One region of the Enterobacter sp. PL_is379 genome, then DNA from elsewhere that is predicted to be linked to it. Evidence: predicted binding sites of a transcription regulator. Region 1 holds the regulator's gene; each other region holds the start of a gene.
What was found. Region 1 encodes LexA, which represses DNA repair genes until DNA is damaged. Its sites were predicted from a motif close to TNCTGTATGTACATACAGNA; they were not measured.
Positions count from the first base shown of each region.

Region 2: sbmC (DNA gyrase inhibitor SbmC) is a predicted target of LexA. The motif match lies at 1,830-1,849, and genes of this name have one in related genera.
Region 3: umuD (translesion error-prone DNA polymerase V autoproteolytic subunit) is a predicted target of LexA. The motif match lies at 3,003-3,022, and genes of this name have one in related genera.
Region 4: AC0TOY_RS23115 (DNA translocase FtsK 4TM domain-containing protein) is a predicted target of LexA. The motif match lies at 2,736-2,755, and genes of this name have one in related genera.

Region 1 is NZ_JBVPGT010000019.1:66,638-70,754, forward strand. It holds gene zur (zinc uptake transcriptional repressor Zur) at 1-265, shown strand, start outside; gene AC0TOY_RS02300 (CsbD family protein) at 313-522, opposite strand; gene dinF (MATE family efflux transporter DinF) at 644-1,981, opposite strand; gene lexA (transcriptional repressor LexA) at 2,045-2,653, opposite strand; gene AC0TOY_RS02315 (diacylglycerol kinase) at 2,762-3,130, opposite strand; gene plsB (glycerol-3-phosphate 1-O-acyltransferase PlsB) at 3,285-4,117, shown strand, end outside.
Region 2 is NZ_JBVPGT010000023.1:2,211-6,327, reverse strand. It holds gene sbcB (exodeoxyribonuclease I) at 1-380, opposite strand, end outside; gene dacD (serine-type D-Ala-D-Ala carboxypeptidase DacD) at 579-1,745, shown strand; gene sbmC (DNA gyrase inhibitor SbmC) at 1,865-2,338, shown strand; gene AC0TOY_RS04830 (FUSC family protein) at 2,431-3,489, shown strand; gene AC0TOY_RS04825 (DUF496 family protein) at 3,648-3,983, shown strand; gene AC0TOY_RS04820 (gamma-glutamylcyclotransferase family protein) at 4,031-4,117, opposite strand, start outside.
Region 3 is NZ_JBVPGT010000030.1:30,553-34,669, reverse strand. It holds gene AC0TOY_RS14355 (LysR family transcriptional regulator) at 52-939, shown strand; gene AC0TOY_RS14350 (hypothetical protein) at 1,022-1,291, shown strand; gene umuC (translesion error-prone DNA polymerase V subunit UmuC) at 1,304-2,566, opposite strand; gene umuD (translesion error-prone DNA polymerase V autoproteolytic subunit) at 2,550-2,984, opposite strand; gene AC0TOY_RS14335 (aldo/keto reductase family oxidoreductase) at 3,144-4,010, opposite strand.
Region 4 is NZ_JBVPGT010000033.1:372,012-376,128, reverse strand. It holds gene AC0TOY_RS23115 (DNA translocase FtsK 4TM domain-containing protein) at 1-2,658, opposite strand, end outside; gene lrp (leucine-responsive transcriptional regulator Lrp) at 2,794-3,288, opposite strand; gene trxB (thioredoxin-disulfide reductase) at 3,834-4,117, shown strand, end outside.

The DNA of each region.
Region 1 (4,117 bases):
CTATGTGCTGTGCCATCTGTTCGATCAGCCCACCCACACATCGGCGATGTTTATCTGTGACCGCTGCGGCGTGGTGAAAGAAGAGGCTGCGGAAGGCGTGGAAGACATTATGCATACGCTGGCAGCGAAAATGGGGTTTGCCCTGCGTCATAACGTGATTGAGGCGCACGGGCTCTGTTCCGCGTGCGTGGAGGTGGAAGCCTGTCGTCATCAGGACGCGTGCCAGCACGACCACTCAATTCTTGTGAAGAAAAAGCCGCGTTAACGGCAAAAGAAAAGGCGGCTTAGAGCCGCCCTGTGGGTTATTCAACGTTACCAGCGGTAGTCGTTACGGGTTTCCCAGTCTTTGACTTCGTTTTCCGCCTGATCTTTCGCGTAGCCGTAACGTTCCTGAATTTTACCGACAAGCTGATCGCGTTTACCTTCAATGACGGTCATATCGTCATCCGTCAGCTTACCCCACTTTTCTTTCGCTTTACCTTTGAACTGCTTCCAGTTGCCGCCGATTTCGTCTTTATTCATCATCGTGTCCTCTTAAGTTAAGCGTCGGGTCGTAACGTCCGTTACGTTCTTTTCTGCTGGACGTGATAATTATTGTAGTTAAGGATTCGGCAGTTGGTTTCATATTCGGAATCTTTAACCGTCACGATATATCGTGACGTGAAGAGAACCAGGTATTGTTTTGCCAGTGGCGGTGCCAGATAAACGCCAGCGACAACCCTCGCAGCGAGAGGAAAACGGCCAGGGCCAGCCACAAACCGTGATTACCCAGCCAGGGGAGCGTCAGCAGCGTCAGACCAAACCCTGCAGCCGCGACAGCCATGCTGTTGCGCATTTCCGCTCCGCGCGTCGCACCAATAAACATGCCGTCCAGCAGATAACACCAGACGCCAACCACCGGTAAGACGACTTGCCAGATGAGATAGTGGCTCGCCAGCTCGCGCAGCGCAGGAAGAGACGTAAGCAATGCAACGATCTGCTCACCAAAGCAGGCGTAAACCAGGCCAAACGCCAGCGCCACCAGTCCCGACTGACGGCAGGCTGCCCGCCAGACGTCCCGAAGCTGCCCGCTTTCGCGCGCACCGTACGCCTGCCCGGAATGCGCTTCTACCGCATAGGCAAAACCGTCCAGCGCGTAGGCGGTAAAGGTCAGTAGCGTCATCAATACCGCGTTGACCGCAACGATTTCTGGCCCCAGTCGAGCCCCGAAGACCGTCAGCGCTCCGAAGCAGAGCTGAAGCAGCAGCGAGCGCAGCATGATGTCTCGGTTAAGCGCCAGCAGCTTACGGATATTGCCGCGCCATGCGGTTTTGAGCAGCGCCAGGGAGATGCCGCGCATCGCCAGCACGCGCCAGACCATCCACAGGCCAATGATAAAGGTTCCGTACTCGGCAATCGCCGTCGCCAGCGCCGCGCCCTGCACGTTCATATGCAGACCCATGACCAGCCAGACATCCAAAACGATATTGAGCAGGTTACCCACCACCAGCAAAATCACGGGTGCACGGGCGTACTGCACGCCCAATAGCCACCCCAGCAGAACCAGGTTAGCCAGTGACGCGGGCGCGCTGAGCCAGCGGATTTCAAGGAAACGTCGCGCCTGCTCTAATACCGCCTCGCTGCCGCCAACAACATGGAGCGCAAGGTCGATCAGGGGCGCACGCAATAAAACGATTAACGCACCCGCGCCAAGCGCGAGGATCAGCGGCTGGACCAGCGCGCGCGCCAGACGCAGCGGATCTTTCGCGCCATACGCCTGTGCGGTAAGGCCGGTGGTGCTCATGCGCAAAAAGAGCAGCAGCATAAACAGGAAGCTGGTTGCCGTCGCACCAATCGCCACGCCGCCAAGATAAACAGGCGAATCAAGATGGCCAATAACGGCAGTATCGACCAGACCCAGCAGGGGTACGGTAATATTGGAGAAAATCATCGGCAGAGCAAGACGCCACAATGCCTTATCGGATGCCGTCAGCAGTGACATGAAAAATACCGGGTGTGGAGAATGAAGCAGGCTACAGCGGCACCATAGCCTGTCAGGAAGAGGTTACAGCCATTCGCCGTTGCGAATGACCCCAACCGCCAGTCCTTCGATAGAGAAGTTGTGTTCGCGCAGATCGACCACAATCGGGGAGAACTCGTTGTTTTCAGGCAGTAGCTGAACGGTGTTCCCCTGTTTTTTCAGACGCTTGACGGTCACTTCGTCGTCAATGCGCGCGACCACCACCTGGCCGTTACGCACATCCTGCGTTTTGTGCACCGCAAGCAGATCGCCGTCAAGAATACCGATGTCTTTCATCGACATACCGCTGACGCGCAGCAGGAAATCAGCGCTCGGTTTGAACATGGCTGGATCGACCTGGTAATGGCCTTCAATATGCTGCTGTGCCAGTAAAGGCTCACCGGCAGCAACACGCCCCACCAGCGGAATGCCCGTCTCTTCTTCCACCAGCAGGCGGATACCACGTGACGCGCCCGAAACAATCTCAATCACGCCCTTACGCGCCAGCGCTTTCAGGTGTTCTTCGGCAGCATTCGGAGAACGGAAGCCCAGACGCTGCGCGATTTCCGCACGCGTGGGTGGCATACCCGTCTGGCCGATATGATCCCGGATGAGATCAAACACCTCTTGCTGCCTGGTCGTTAACGCTTTCATTCCGCCCCCTGGGTGTATATACAGTTATGCTGTGAGTATATACAGTCAAAGGCGATTTTGGAACCAAAAACTGCACAAAAAACCAGGGACTTAATTATTCCTCGAGGCTCATCGGAAATGTGACCAAAGCAGCGTGACCCAGGTGATAGCGGCAGTGATAATCGCCAGCAACACGGCAGCAGAGCCCATGTCTTTTGCACGGCCAGAAAGTTCATGGAAATCTGAACCAATGCGATCAACCACGGCCTCAATAGCGCTATTAAGAATTTCCACTATCATCACCAGAAGCACGGAACCGATAAGAAGTACGCGGGTAATAGCATCAACATCAAGGTAACAGGCGACGATCACCGCGATGATAGCGGCGACGCCCTCCTGGCGAAAGGCGGCTTCGTTGATCCACGCGGCACGGAAACCTTTCCATGAATAGCCGGCGGCTTTGATGATACGTGTTAACCCAGTGGTATTATTGGCCATTAAAAGAACCTTTTATGAAAAAAAGCGTCAGTAACAGGAACTGTAGCGCGTTTCGCTACAGCCTGAAGTATGACGGGTAACAACAGAAATTTTGCGCGCTTTCTGTTATCCTTGCGCCGCAATTGCATTATTAACCAGAGGCTTTACATCGTTTATGTCCGGCTGGCCACGAATTTACTACAAATTACTTAATTTACCATTAAGCATCCTGGTAAAAAGCAAGTCTATCCCAGCAGAACCCGCGCTGGAATTGGGGCTCGATACGTCACGTCCTATTATGTACGTTTTGCCTTATAACTCGAAGGCAGACTTACTGACGCTTCGCGCCCAGTGTCTGGCGCATGACTTACCTGACCCGCTTGAACCGCTGGAAGTTGACGGGACGCTGCTGCCGCGCTATGTGTTCATTCACGGTGGACCGCGCGTGTTTACCTACTACACGCCAAAAGAAGAGTCCATCAAGCTGTTCCATGACTATCTCGACCTGCACCGCAGCAACCCCGATCTGGATGTGCAGATGGTGCCGGTATCGGTGATGTTTGGTCGTCGTCCGGGCCGTGAAAAAGGTGAAGAGAACCCGCCGCTGCGCATGCTTAACGGCATCCAGAAGTTCTTTGCGGTCTCCTGGCTGGGGCGCGACAGCTTTGTGCGTTTCTCCCCTTCCGTTTCGCTGCGTCGCATGGCGGACGAACACGGCACCGACAAGATCATCGCGCAAAAACTGGCGCGCGTGGCGCGTATGCACTTCGCCCGCCAGCGCCTTGCTGCCGTTGGGCCGCGTCTCCCGGCGCGTCAGGATCTGTTCAACAAGCTGCTGGCCTCCAAAGCGATTGCCCGCGCCGTCGAAGACGAAGCGCGCAGCAAGAAAATATCGCATGAGAAAGCCCAGCAGAACGCCATTGCGCTGATGGAAGAGATTGCAGCGAACTTCTCTTACGAGATGATTCGCCTGTCCGATCGTATTCTCGGCTTTACCTGGAACCGTCT
Region 2 (4,117 bases), on a different contig from region 1:
TAGGGATCGTAGAAGTTACGATAGAAGATGTTGCGCGTCACTTCGTCATCGAAGCGGATGTTGTTGTAACCGACCACGCAGGTATTGGGGACGGTAAACAGGTCGTGGATGCGTCGGGCGAATTCTGCCTCGTTAACGCCTTTTTCCCGCGCTTCCTGAGGAGTGATCCCGGTGACCATCACCGCGCCGGGCTGCGGCAGGTAGTCATCCGCAGGCTTGCAGTAAAAGACCTCTGGCTCGCCAATGATGTTGAATTCGTCGTCGGTACGGATGGCGGCAAACTGCGCCGGTCGGTCCAGCGCCGGGTGAGTGCCAAAGGTTTCATAGTCATGAAATAAAAAAGTCGGGCGAGCGGCAGAGTCAGACACCAGTAATACCATCCTGTTAAAAAATGACGTCACTATGGTAAACGATCGTGCGGTCGAGACCGAATAAAAAGCACCTCCGCGTTGCAGATTTGCGCGCCAGCTTCAGAGAAAAATCTGCGTTCTGTCACATTTTTTTGCAATTAAGCCAGGTAACGACATCAGAACTCCCGTAAAAAGGTCATCGATTTTTAATGACCTGAGGATATACCGTTGAAACGCCGTCTGTTTATTGCTGTTTCTTTACTCGCTTCGAGTGTCTCATCTGCTTTTGCGGCCGAACCACTGGATTTTTCGCCGCAGCCTCCGGCCATTCAGGCTGGCTCCTGGGTGCTGATGGATTACACGACTGGTCAGATCTTAACGGCGGGCAACGAACATCAACAACGCAATCCGGCGAGCCTGACCAAGCTGATGACGGGGTATGTGGTTGATCGGGCCATTGATAGCCACCGCATTACCCCGGACGATATTGTCACCGTAGGACGCGATGCCTGGGCAAAAGGGAACCCGGTGTTTGACGGTTCATCGCTGATGTTCCTGAAAGAAGGCGATCGCGTCTCCGTGCGCGACTTAAGCCGCGGCCTGATTGTCGACTCCGGCAACGACGCCTGCGTGGCGCTGGCCGATCACGTGGCGGGCGGTCAGCCGCAGTTTGTGAAGATGATGAACGACTACGTGCAGAAGCTGAACCTGCGCGATACGCATTTTGAAACCGTCCACGGGCTGGATGCGCCGGGCCAGCACAGCTCGGCCTATGACCTGGCCGTACTCTCCCGCGCCATCATCCACGGTGAGCCCGAGTTTTATCATATGTACAGCGAAAAGAGCCTGACCTGGAACGGGATCACCCAGCAAAACCGTAACGGCCTGCTGTGGGATAAAACCATGAACGTGGACGGGCTGAAAACAGGGCATACCTCGGGGGCGGGTTTTAACCTGATTGCGTCCGCCGTTGACGGCCAGCGCCGGTTAATCGCGGTAGTGATGGGGGCGGACAGTCCGAAAGGGCGCGAAGACCAGGCCCGGAAACTGCTGCACTGGGGGCAGCAGAATTTCGATACGGTGCAGATCCTGCATAGCGGTAAAAAAGTGGGGACAGAGCGGATCTGGTACGGCGATAAGGAGCAGGTGAAACTGGGTACCGACCAGGACTTCTGGCTGGCCCTGCCGAAAGCGGAAGTGCCTAACATCAAAGCCAAATACGTACTGGATAAAAAAGAGCTGGAAGCGCCGATCGCCGCGCACCAGCGGGTCGGGGAGATCCAGCTCTACGACCGCGACAAAGTGGTCGCGCACTGGCCGCTGGTGACGCTGGAAGCCGTTGATAAAGGCGGCTTGTTCTCTCGGCTGAGCGATTATCTGCACCATACGCTCTAACGGCAGATGAGCAGACTGGCAGGGTTGCGAGTCTGCTCACATAATAAACACTCCTCGTTTGCTGATAATAGTAATCCGGTTTTATAGTGTATAAATATACAGTAATAAGCGGAGGCAGCATGGACTACAGCATTAAGCAGCAACAGAAACGTAAGATTGCCGGTTTTCATTTGGTCGGACCGTGGGAACAAACGGTAAAACAGGGCTTTGAACAGCTGGTGATGTGGGTCGACGGGCGTCACATTGAGCCGCTGGAGTGGGTGGCGGTTTACTACGATAACCCGGATGAAGTCCCGCCAGAAAAACTGCGCTGTGATACGGCCGTTACGGTACCGGATGATTTCGTTATCCCGGAAAATAGCGAAGGCGTCATGATGACGGAAATCGCGGCCGGGGATTATGCCGTGGCGACGGCGCGCGTGGAAAACTACGACTTCGCCACGCCGTGGTATCAGTTCTTCAATTCTCTGCTGCAGGACAATAAGTACCAGATGGCGCTCAAACCCTGCTTCGAGCGCTATCTCAATGACGGCAATGCGGACGGTTACTGGGATATCGAAATGTATATCGCGGTAGAGCATAAAACGGTTTAGGCCTGTTAAATGAAGGGTTTTTCAGCCGGGAGCGATCCACCCGGCTGAAAACACAGTACAATTGTGATTTGCCGTGTAGCTGGAGAGCGGGTGTGCGTCCCGACAAATCATTAACCCCTTTTGAAATTCGGTTGTACAAACATTACCGCGTGGTGCATGGGTGCCGCATCGCGCTGGCTTTCGTGCTGACGTTTGTACTGGTGCGTTTGCTGGATGTTCCGGAAGGGACGTGGCCGCTGATCACGCTGGTGGTGGTGATGGGGCCCATCTCGTTTTGGGGGAACGTTGTTCCGCGCGCTTTAGAGCGAATTGGTGGGACGGTTTTAGGCTCAGCCCTTGGGCTTATTGCTCTGAAGCTGGAGCTCATCTCATTTCCCGTTATGCTGGCGTGGTGCGGTGCCGCCATGTTCCTGTGCGGCTGGCTGGCGTTGGGCAAAAAACCTTATCAGGCGCTGCTGATCGGTATTACGCTCGCGGTGGTGGTCGGTGCGCCCGCCGGGGATATGACCACGGCGCTGTGGCGAAGCGGGGATGTCATCCTGGGTTCACTGCTGGCGATGCTCTTCACCGGTATCTGCCCGCAGCGTGCTTTTCTGCACTGGCGTATTCAGATGGCCAGCTACGTCACCGCGTTTAACCGCGTCTATCAGGCCGGTTTTTCCCCTAATCTGGTTGAGCGCCCGCGCCTGGAAAAGCACCTGCAGACCATCCTTAACGACGTGGTCAAAATGCGCGGCCTGATCACGCCCGCCAGCAAAGAAACCCATATTCAGAAATCGATTTTTGAAGCCATCCAGACGGTAAGCCGCAATCTGGTCTGCATGCTTGAGCTGCAAATCAACGCACACTGGGCCACGCGCCCCAGCCATCTGTTGATGCTTAACGCGCAGACCCTCAAAGAGACCCAGCAGATGACGCAGCAAACACTGTTGACCATCGCTCATGCGCTCTATGAAGGGAACCCGCAGCCGATACTGGCCAACAGCGAGCGACTGAACGAGATCGTCGCGGAGCTGAAGCAGTTAATCAATGAACGCCAGAGCGATAACGTGGCGGAAACGCCTATTCATGGCTACGTCTGGCTGAGCATGGAACTGGCGCGGCAGCTTGAGCTGTTATCGCACCTGATTTGCCGGGCGCTGCGCAAATAAAAGGCGTATGTGACCGCTGCTGCTTCGATTCAGCAGCAATTGGGGTTATGATAGCTTTAAACGATATACTCATTGTCATTCGCAGCCGCTGTCAGTAAGGTTATTGTTACAACGGTTGCCTTAACGAATCCGAATCTCACATTATCAGGGGTGTAAAAATGGAAACTACCAAGCCTTCGTTCCAGGATGTTCTGGAATTCGTCCGCCTGTTCCGCCGCAAAAACAAACTGCAGCGTGAAATCCAGGACGTTGAGAAGAAGATCCGTGACAACCAGAAACGTGTTCTGCTGCTCGACAACCTGAGCGACTACATCAAGCCAGGCATGAGCGTTGAAGCTATTCAGGGCATCATCGCCAGCATGAAGAGCGACTATGAAGACCGTGTTGATGACTACATCATCAAAAACGCTGAGCTGTCCAAAGAGCGTCGCGACATCTCCAAGAAGCTGAAAGTGATGGGCGAAATCAAAAACGGCGAAGCAAAAAGCGAGTAATCGCAGCGAATAGTGAAAAAGGCTCTCTGGTGACAGAGAGCCTTTTTTTATGGCTCAGAACGCGGCTGTAGCTGGTAAATCCAGGCCTGGACCTGCTTGCCTTCAGCAGTGGTCACCGTGACCTCAACCCGATC
Region 3 (4,117 bases), on a different contig from region 1:
TTTCTGGAGATATCCCCTGAAACCGATGGCACTTATAAGCAGAATCATTAAATGAATAATAAGCTCAATGCCATTTCTACCTTTCTGCGCGTCGCTGAAGCGGGCTCGTTTTCTGCGGCCGCCCGTCAGACCGGTATTAAGCAGTCCGCCGTCAGTCAACAGATCGCGGCGCTTGAGGAATCACTGGGTGTGGTACTGCTGCACCGTACGACGCGTAAGATGAAGCTGACCGAACAGGGTGAACGTTACCGGCGTGATATGCAGCTTGTGCTGGACGCCATGGGGGAAGCGGAGAGGCGTTTACATCCTGCCGATCATAGCGTTCAGGGGCGCGTCCATGTCCAGTTACCGAGCGGCCTGGGGCAGATTTTTTTGCCGCATCTGCTGGCGCTGCAGCGTCTGCATCCCGAGCTGCAGCTGATGCTTTCCCTGGATGACCGCCTTGCCGATCTGGTGACGGAGGGCGTGGATGTCGCGATACGGCTGAGCAGTGAGCCCCCGCAGGCGCATGCGGCGCGCGTGCTGGGGCGTATTGAAACCAGGCTGTTTGCCGCCCCCGGCTTTCAGGCGGTACGCGCCGTCAGCGAGCTGGCGACGCTGCCACACGTGCGGTTCAGCGGCATTCCGCTGGGTGCTCCCCTGCGCCTGATGTCTGACGAGGAGACGGTCGAGGTCAACGTGAATACTGTTTTCCGTGCCAACACCAGCGACGCGCTGCTGCAGGCGCTTGAGTCCGGCATTGGTATCGGCGGCATGCAGCAGCCGCTCGTGACACGCGCGCTGCAAACCGGCACGCTGGTATCGGTGCTGCCCGACTGGCGGTTACCCGATCGCTTCCTCTATGCCGTCTATCCTGACGCCCGCTTTATTCCGCAGCGCGTCAGAAAGGTCGTCAGCGTGATTGAGCAGTTACTGCCTGAAATAATAAAGAAAAACTGATTGTTTCCGCCGTAAATCACGTGCATTTTTTAATCGCAAAGAATAGAGTGTTTTTACCGTATTCCCTCTTTCTGGAGCACGTATGCCGGATTACTGTTTTTTCCAAAAAGGCCCGAACCTCATTGCGATTGAGAGCGCAAACACCGATGCGGCCGCTCAGCTCATCGCTCAGGGGTTTGAAAAACAGTTTGAGGAGATCGGCGCTGCGGATAAAAAAGGGGCGCTTACCCGCCTTGCGGATATCCGTAAAAACAATGAGATCGATCGCCATAACTTCCTGGCCGGAGCGGGCGAAATGCCGCTGATCGGCGTGCTGGCGGCTGCGGCAACCTGGGTGATGCAAAAGAAATAACGCAACGAGCCTCTACTTCGCCACCGGCAAATCGGCGTACCGCGTCGTATAGGCCGGTGACAACATCTCTCGCTTCATTGCCCACGGTTTCTCAATCCCCTGCCCGGCGAACCATATCTTCCCTTTGCCGGAATGATTTACGCTGTCGATCATCTCCATCAGCGCCGCGCTGTTGGCGCGCAGACGATTATCGTCAAACAAATTAAGCTGGGCGACGCCGCTGCTGAAAAAATCCGCCAGCATGACCCCGGCCTTCATATAGCGATACCCGTCGAGCCATATCCGCCCCAGCGCCTCCGTGGCGGCGCGGATGATATCGCGCGAGTCATTGGTGGGCGTCATCAGGGTGACAGAAGCCTGATTGCCGTAATAAATTTCGTTGTCAGCGTGCGGGCTGGTGCGCACAAACACGCTGATAAAACGACAGTATTGATGCTCGCCGCGCAGTTTCTCTGCGGCGCGCTCCGCGTAGGCGCAAATCGCCTGATGCATCTCTTCATATTGGGTAATGCGGTGTCCAAACGAACGGCTACAGATGATTTGCTGCTTCGTGGGGGTGTACTCTTCCAGGTCAAGGCAGGGCTCGCCGCGAAGCTCACGCGCCGTGCGTTCCAGTACCACGTTGAAATGTTTGCGAATGACCCACGAGGAGGCCTCCGCCAGCTCCAGCGCCGTGGTAATCCCCATTGCGTTCAGTTTTTTCGTGATGCGCCGCCCTACCCCCCACACCTCCTCTACCGGCACCTTTGCCAGCAGTTTACGCTGCCGCTCCCGGCCTGAGAGATCGACCACGCCGCCGGTGCCAGCCCATCGCTTCGCCGCATAGTTGGCCAGCTTCGCCAGCGTTTTGGTCGGGGCAATGCCGACGCCAACGGTTAAGCCCGTATTTTTATAGACCTGCGTGCGCATCTGGTGTCCGAACGCTTCCAGTGCAAGGCGGTTACCGATCCCTGAAACGTTCACGAACGCCTCGTCGATCGAGTAAATTTCTATGGCCGGAGCCAGATCCGTCAGCGTCTGCATCACCCGACTGCTGAGATCGGCATACAGCGCATAGTTCGAACTAAAGACGTAAACCCGCGACGGATAGCCCTTCTCTTTGAATTTAAAATAGGGCTCCCCCATTTTTATGCCGAACAGCTTTGCCTCCGGCGACAGTGAAATAATGCAGCCGTCGTTATTGGACACCACCACGATGGGCTTCCCCTGCAGATCGGGGCGAAATACCTTCTCGCAGGAGGCATAGAAGCTATTCACATCAACCAGCGCGAACATGTTTATGCGTTTTAAGCGTGTGGGTGACGACGCCGAAGATCTGCAGCTCCTCTTCGGACTGAAAGGTAATCGGCTGATAGCAGGCATTATGCGGCAGAAGTCTCAGAACCGGGCGAGTCTGTAGCTCTTTCACCGTAAACTCACCGGCGACCGACGCCACGACGATGTCCCCATGTTCGGCATTTAACGAACGATCGACCACCAGCAGATCGCCGTCACCGATCCCCGCGCCAATCATGGAGTCTCCACTCACCTTGATAAAATAGGTCGCACTGGGGTGTCTCACTGCCAACCGGTTAAGATCGAGACGATCTTCCACATAGTCCTGCGCCGGACTGGGGAAGCCACAGGCTACACGCTCTGCAAACAACGGTAATTCAATAGATTGGTTTGGATGATAAGAAAAGAGAGTGTCCATAATGCCTTTCTCGCCAGATACTGTATATAAATACAGTATTACGGATTATGGCCAGGGATCAAGGTCATTTCCGGAGGCGAACCCAAACGCGTTGAAGTATCAGAAGATTTAAAACGCGCAAAGCCCGCAAGCATACTTACGGCTTTGCGCCTGTGACGATCAGTCCATCAGCGTATTCAATGTTTCCAGTGCGTCAGGCGGCAGCTGCAGTTCCCCCGCCGCGAGGTTTTGCCGCAGATGCGCCACGGAAGAGGTGCCCGGGATCAGCAGGATATTTGGGGAACGCTGCAGCAGCCATGCCAGCGCAACCTGCATTGGCGTGGCACCCAGTGAATCCGCAACTGCCTTCAGCCCGGACGATTGCAGTGGCGTAAAGCCGCCCAGCGGGAAGAACGGCACATATGCAACCCCCTGCTGCGCGAGCAGATCCACCAGCGCATCGTCGCCCCGGTTCACAATGTTGTACATGTTCTGCACGCACACCACCGGCACCAGCTTCTGCGCTTCCGCGACCTGGGTGGCCGTGACGTTGCTCAGGCCAATATGCCGCACCAGCCCCTGCTGCTGTAATTCGGCCAGGGTGGAAAGCGGTTCAGCAATCGATCCTTCCGCCGGCCCGTGTGCGCTAAACATGATCCGCAGGTTCACCACGTCCAGCACGTCCAGCTGCAGATTACGCAGGTTGTCATGCACCGCCTGCGTCAGTTCCTGCGCGGAAAAGGCCGGCAGCCAGGCGCCTTTGTCGTCGCGACGGGCGCCAATCTTGGTGACGAGCGTCAGATCGTCCCGGTACGGGTGAAGCGCCTCGCGGATCAGCTGGTTAGTGACATGAGGACCATAAAAATCACTGGTATCAATGTGGTTCACCCCCGCCGCCACCGCTTCGCGCAGCACGTCCAGCGCGGCCTGCTTATCCTTCGGCGGCCCAAAGACGCCAGGCCCGGCCAGCTGCATCGCGCCGTAGCCCAGCCGTTTCACCGTCCGCGTCCCGAGCGCGTACGTCCCGCTTTTATCAATGCTGCTCATGTTGACCTTCCTCATAAAAATGATCCGGATTTACAACAGGTTCCCTCAGGGAGCCTTTAGTTAAGCGCGAGTTAATTAAAGTTTACATTCTCTACGACGATAGTAAT
Region 4 (4,117 bases), on a different contig from region 1:
GTGAGGCATTTTCGCGAGATCCGCCACGACCGGATCGCCCGCGATATCTTTACCCAGCACCACGGTCAGCGGGGATGGGTTATCGCGGAATTTGGTGTTATCCAGCACTTCACGCAGGTAGACGGTCTGACGTTTCTTGTTCGGTAGTTCAAGGCCAACGTAAGGCTTGCCCGGAATCACTTCCACCACACGCACCGCCACGGTCGAGAGAGAACGCGCCAGGTCGCGGGACAGGTTGGAAATGCGCGCGGCTTTAACGCCTGGCGCCAGGTTCAGTTCAAAACGGGTGATAACAGGACCCGGTGAGTAGTTCACCACGTCCGCTTTGATGCGGAAGTCAGCCAGACGGGCTTCGACCAGACGCGCCATTTGTTCGAGCGCGAAGGTATCGACCGGTTCCACTTCTGACGGCGGCGGCGTTAACAGATCCAGAGACGGCAGCGGCGTGCTTGGACGCTGCAGCGGACGGCTGTCACCGTTACGCATCAGCAGCGGGTGAATCAGGCTCTCCTGCGGCTGAGGCGCAGGCTGCTGGAACTGCGGCGGCTGTGGTGCCTGCTGCGGTTGAGCATACGGCTGCTGAACTGGTTGTTGAGGCTGCGCGTAGGTCTGTGGTGCTGGCTGCTGGCGCAGAGGCGCTGCTTCCGGCATCACGCTCGGGGTAAATAAAGGCTCGCTCGGGCCATCATCCACCAGATCCTTCATCGGCGAAAATTCAAAATCAGACAGCGAGAACGGGTTTGCACCCGCCGGTTGCTCACCGGAATAGCGCTGCTGCTGGGTGGCGGCAAACTGGCGCGCCAGTTCTGCTTCTGCCGCGTCCTCTTCATCTTCCAGCACCGGTTCATCGTGCTGGTATTCTTCACCGTAGCGCTGATTCTGCTGCGCAGCGAACTGGCGGGCCAGCTCGTCCTGCTGCATTTCATCGGCGTCATCTTCGTAGTCAGGCTCGCGCGCTTTCTCTTCAGCCATACGCTGGGAAGGCAGCTTGATACCATAAGAGGCAAGCTCTCGGCGGGTTGGAACGCGAACGCGGTTAGGGCGAGGCAGTTGCGGACCAATCCCCTCCTTCACCTGAGGACGTGGCGCGCCCCCTGTTGCCAGACTAAAGACAGGTGCAGCTGCGGCAGCGGCCGCGGTAGCCTGCTTCACGCTTTCCGCTACGGGTGCGACTGCAGGCGTCGGGTCGATCGGTGGAACGGAAACAGAAGGCGCTTTCGTCACCGGCTCCTGCACCGGTTCAGGCACCGGCTGGTACCAGGCCGCCAGCTGCTCGCGTTCACGCGCACGTCGCTCTTCGACTTCTTCGAAATAGTACAGCGGTGGACGGGCGGGCTTCACCTCTTCCACGATTTCAGGTTCAGGCTGCGGCTCAACATAAGGCTGCACAGGTTCAACCGGTTCAGGCACATACTCCTGATAAGGTTGGGCCACCGGCTGTTCATCGTGCGGGTAATTTTGCGGTTCATACGCAGGCTGCGGCGGCTGATAAGGCTGCTGCCACTGCTCCTGCTGAACAGGGACGTAGCTTTCAGGTTCAGGCGCGATAACGGGCTCCGGCGTGTGAACACCGGGCGCAGTCTGCCAGTCAACCTGCGGCTGCTGAATAACGGATTCCGGCGGCGAAACCGGCGCGGATGGCATCACAGCGTCGACCGGCGCGGCATACGCCTGCGCAGCGGTCGTCGCGGCTGCTGCTGCCGCAACCGGCTCGGTAACCGAGTGGCCATTTAACAGCGGATCGTATTCGTCGAAGTCACCCGGCATGGCCCGGCTGCCGGAGAAGAGCACATCGTCAGGATCGACGGCGACACCCGCCGCGCGATACGCCACCTGCTCGTCTTCATCCATGCGTTTACCGGAGAAGAGCGCCGCATCGGTTTTACGGCCAAGCGGGTTGGCAAATTTCTCAGCAACACGCTGACGACGCGCCAGCGCGCCGCGCAGAATACGCGCACGACGAGACTCGCGACGCTGCACAGGCGCGTCATCTTCCTCTTCCTCTTCGTACTCGTCTTCATCAACCCACGTATCGTCACGACGGGTACGGTTGCTGGCGAAGGTCAGAATAGTGAGGATAAAACTGCCGATTTTCTCGGCAATGCTCACCCAGGACCAGCCGGTAAACAATGTCAGCCCGGCCGCCCAGATGCAGAGCAATGCGAGCGTGCCGCCGCTGCTGTGCAGCATCGGCTGTAGCGCAGAGCTCAACAAACTGCCGATCACCCCGCCAGAGGCGAAGTACCAGATATCATCCGCATTAATCGCTGCCAGCCCGCACGAGGTGAGGATCAGCGCCAGCGCGCCAATCAGGCGCAGCGACACGGCGAAATAGTCGATGTAATCATCGTTCTGACGATGACGCCACGCAAACCAGCATCCGCCAATGATAATGACGGGAAGGGTATAGGCCATCACACCGAAAATGAAAAACAGCGTGTCCGCAAGCCAGGCACCGGGGACACCGCCTAAATTATGGATAGGCTCATGCCATGCAGTTTGTGACCAGCTGGGATCCGAGGGGTTGAAACTGAGTAAGGCTGCCATCAGCCAGACGGCAAAAAGGGCAATAACAATCAGCAAAGCCTCGAGGAGACGACGTCCGCTGCTTAGCTTCGATAGTGTGACTTCTTTGTCTTCAGTGTATTCCTGGCTCAAGAAAGGCTCTCCAGGTATCAGGCATATCCTGCCTGTTTGCTAAAACGGACAACAGTGCCGGGACTCCCCGGCACTGTTGCTGTATGGATTAACAGGAGTGTAATCAAACTACGCTGATTTTGCACCTGTTCCGTGTTAGCGCGTCTTAATAACCAGACGATTGCTCTGTTTGACCTCTTCCATCACCACATAGGTACGGGTGTCGTTCACGCCTGGCAGACGCAGCAGGGTTTCACCCAGCAGCTTACGGTAGGCGGACATATCAGGTACACGGGTTTTCAACAGGTAGTCGAAATCACCGGATACCAGGTGACACTCTTGAATTTCTTCAAGTTTCTGTACAGCGGCGTTAAATTGCTCAAACACATCCGGTGCACCACGATTCAGAGTAATCTCAACAAATACCAGAAGTGAGGCATCCAGATAATGCGGGTTCAGCAGAGCCGTATAGCCCTGAATGAAACCCTGTCTTTCCAGTCGACGCACACGCTCAAGGCACGGCGTCGGGGAAAGTCCCACACGTTTTGAAAGCTCGACGTTGGAAATACGCCCATCCTTTTGCAATTCATTAAGAATGTTACGATCGATACGGTCGAGATCTTTGCCAGGGCGCTTCTTGCTATCTACCATTATTATTGTCTCTCTGTATTCCTTCCCTACTCCTGCCTGGACCCTGTGCACATCACTGTTCAGAGCCTGTACCCGTTAGTCATCACATCGCCTGATTATGTATTAGACGCGATGCGGATTCGGGTTCTGTTGGTAAGAAGACCGTTGCCCGAAGGCAGTCACCGACATCACGTATGGCGTCTGTCCACGCCATGCGTAGATTTCACTGACCCGGTAAAAATGGCATTTACGTGCATGCCTATGCGGCATACGGTTAACACGGTTTTTTCTTCTTCCTTGAATGTTTTCGCAAAAGCGCAGGGGATTGTCAAAGCAAAACATCGTTTTTTAGTACAACATGCCGGATATTCATTGCGGCAGGGTATTAATCCTCATTTTATTGCCTTACAAACGACCGGTTTTCAGGACAAAGCGTGATGTTATCGCGCGCTATTCATCGTCCGTGGCTATTACACAGATTGATATCAAAATTGCTGCGCTCTTTTTTTACGACAACAAATTCCCTACAATCCAGCCAAATGTCTGCCAACAACAATGGGGATCTCATGGGCACGGCCAAACACAGTAAGCTGCTAATCCTTGGTTCTGGACCTGCGGGATATACCGCGGCGGTCTATGCTGCACGCGCTAACCTGCACCCGGTACTCATCACCGGCATGGAAAAAGGCGGTCAGCTGACCACCACCACCGAAGTGGAAAACTGGCCAGGGGACCCGAACGACCTGACCGGGCCGCTGCTGATGGAGCGTATGCACGAGCATGCTGCTAAATTCGAAACCGAAATTTTGTTCGATCACATCAATAAGGTCGATCTGCAGAACCGTCCGTT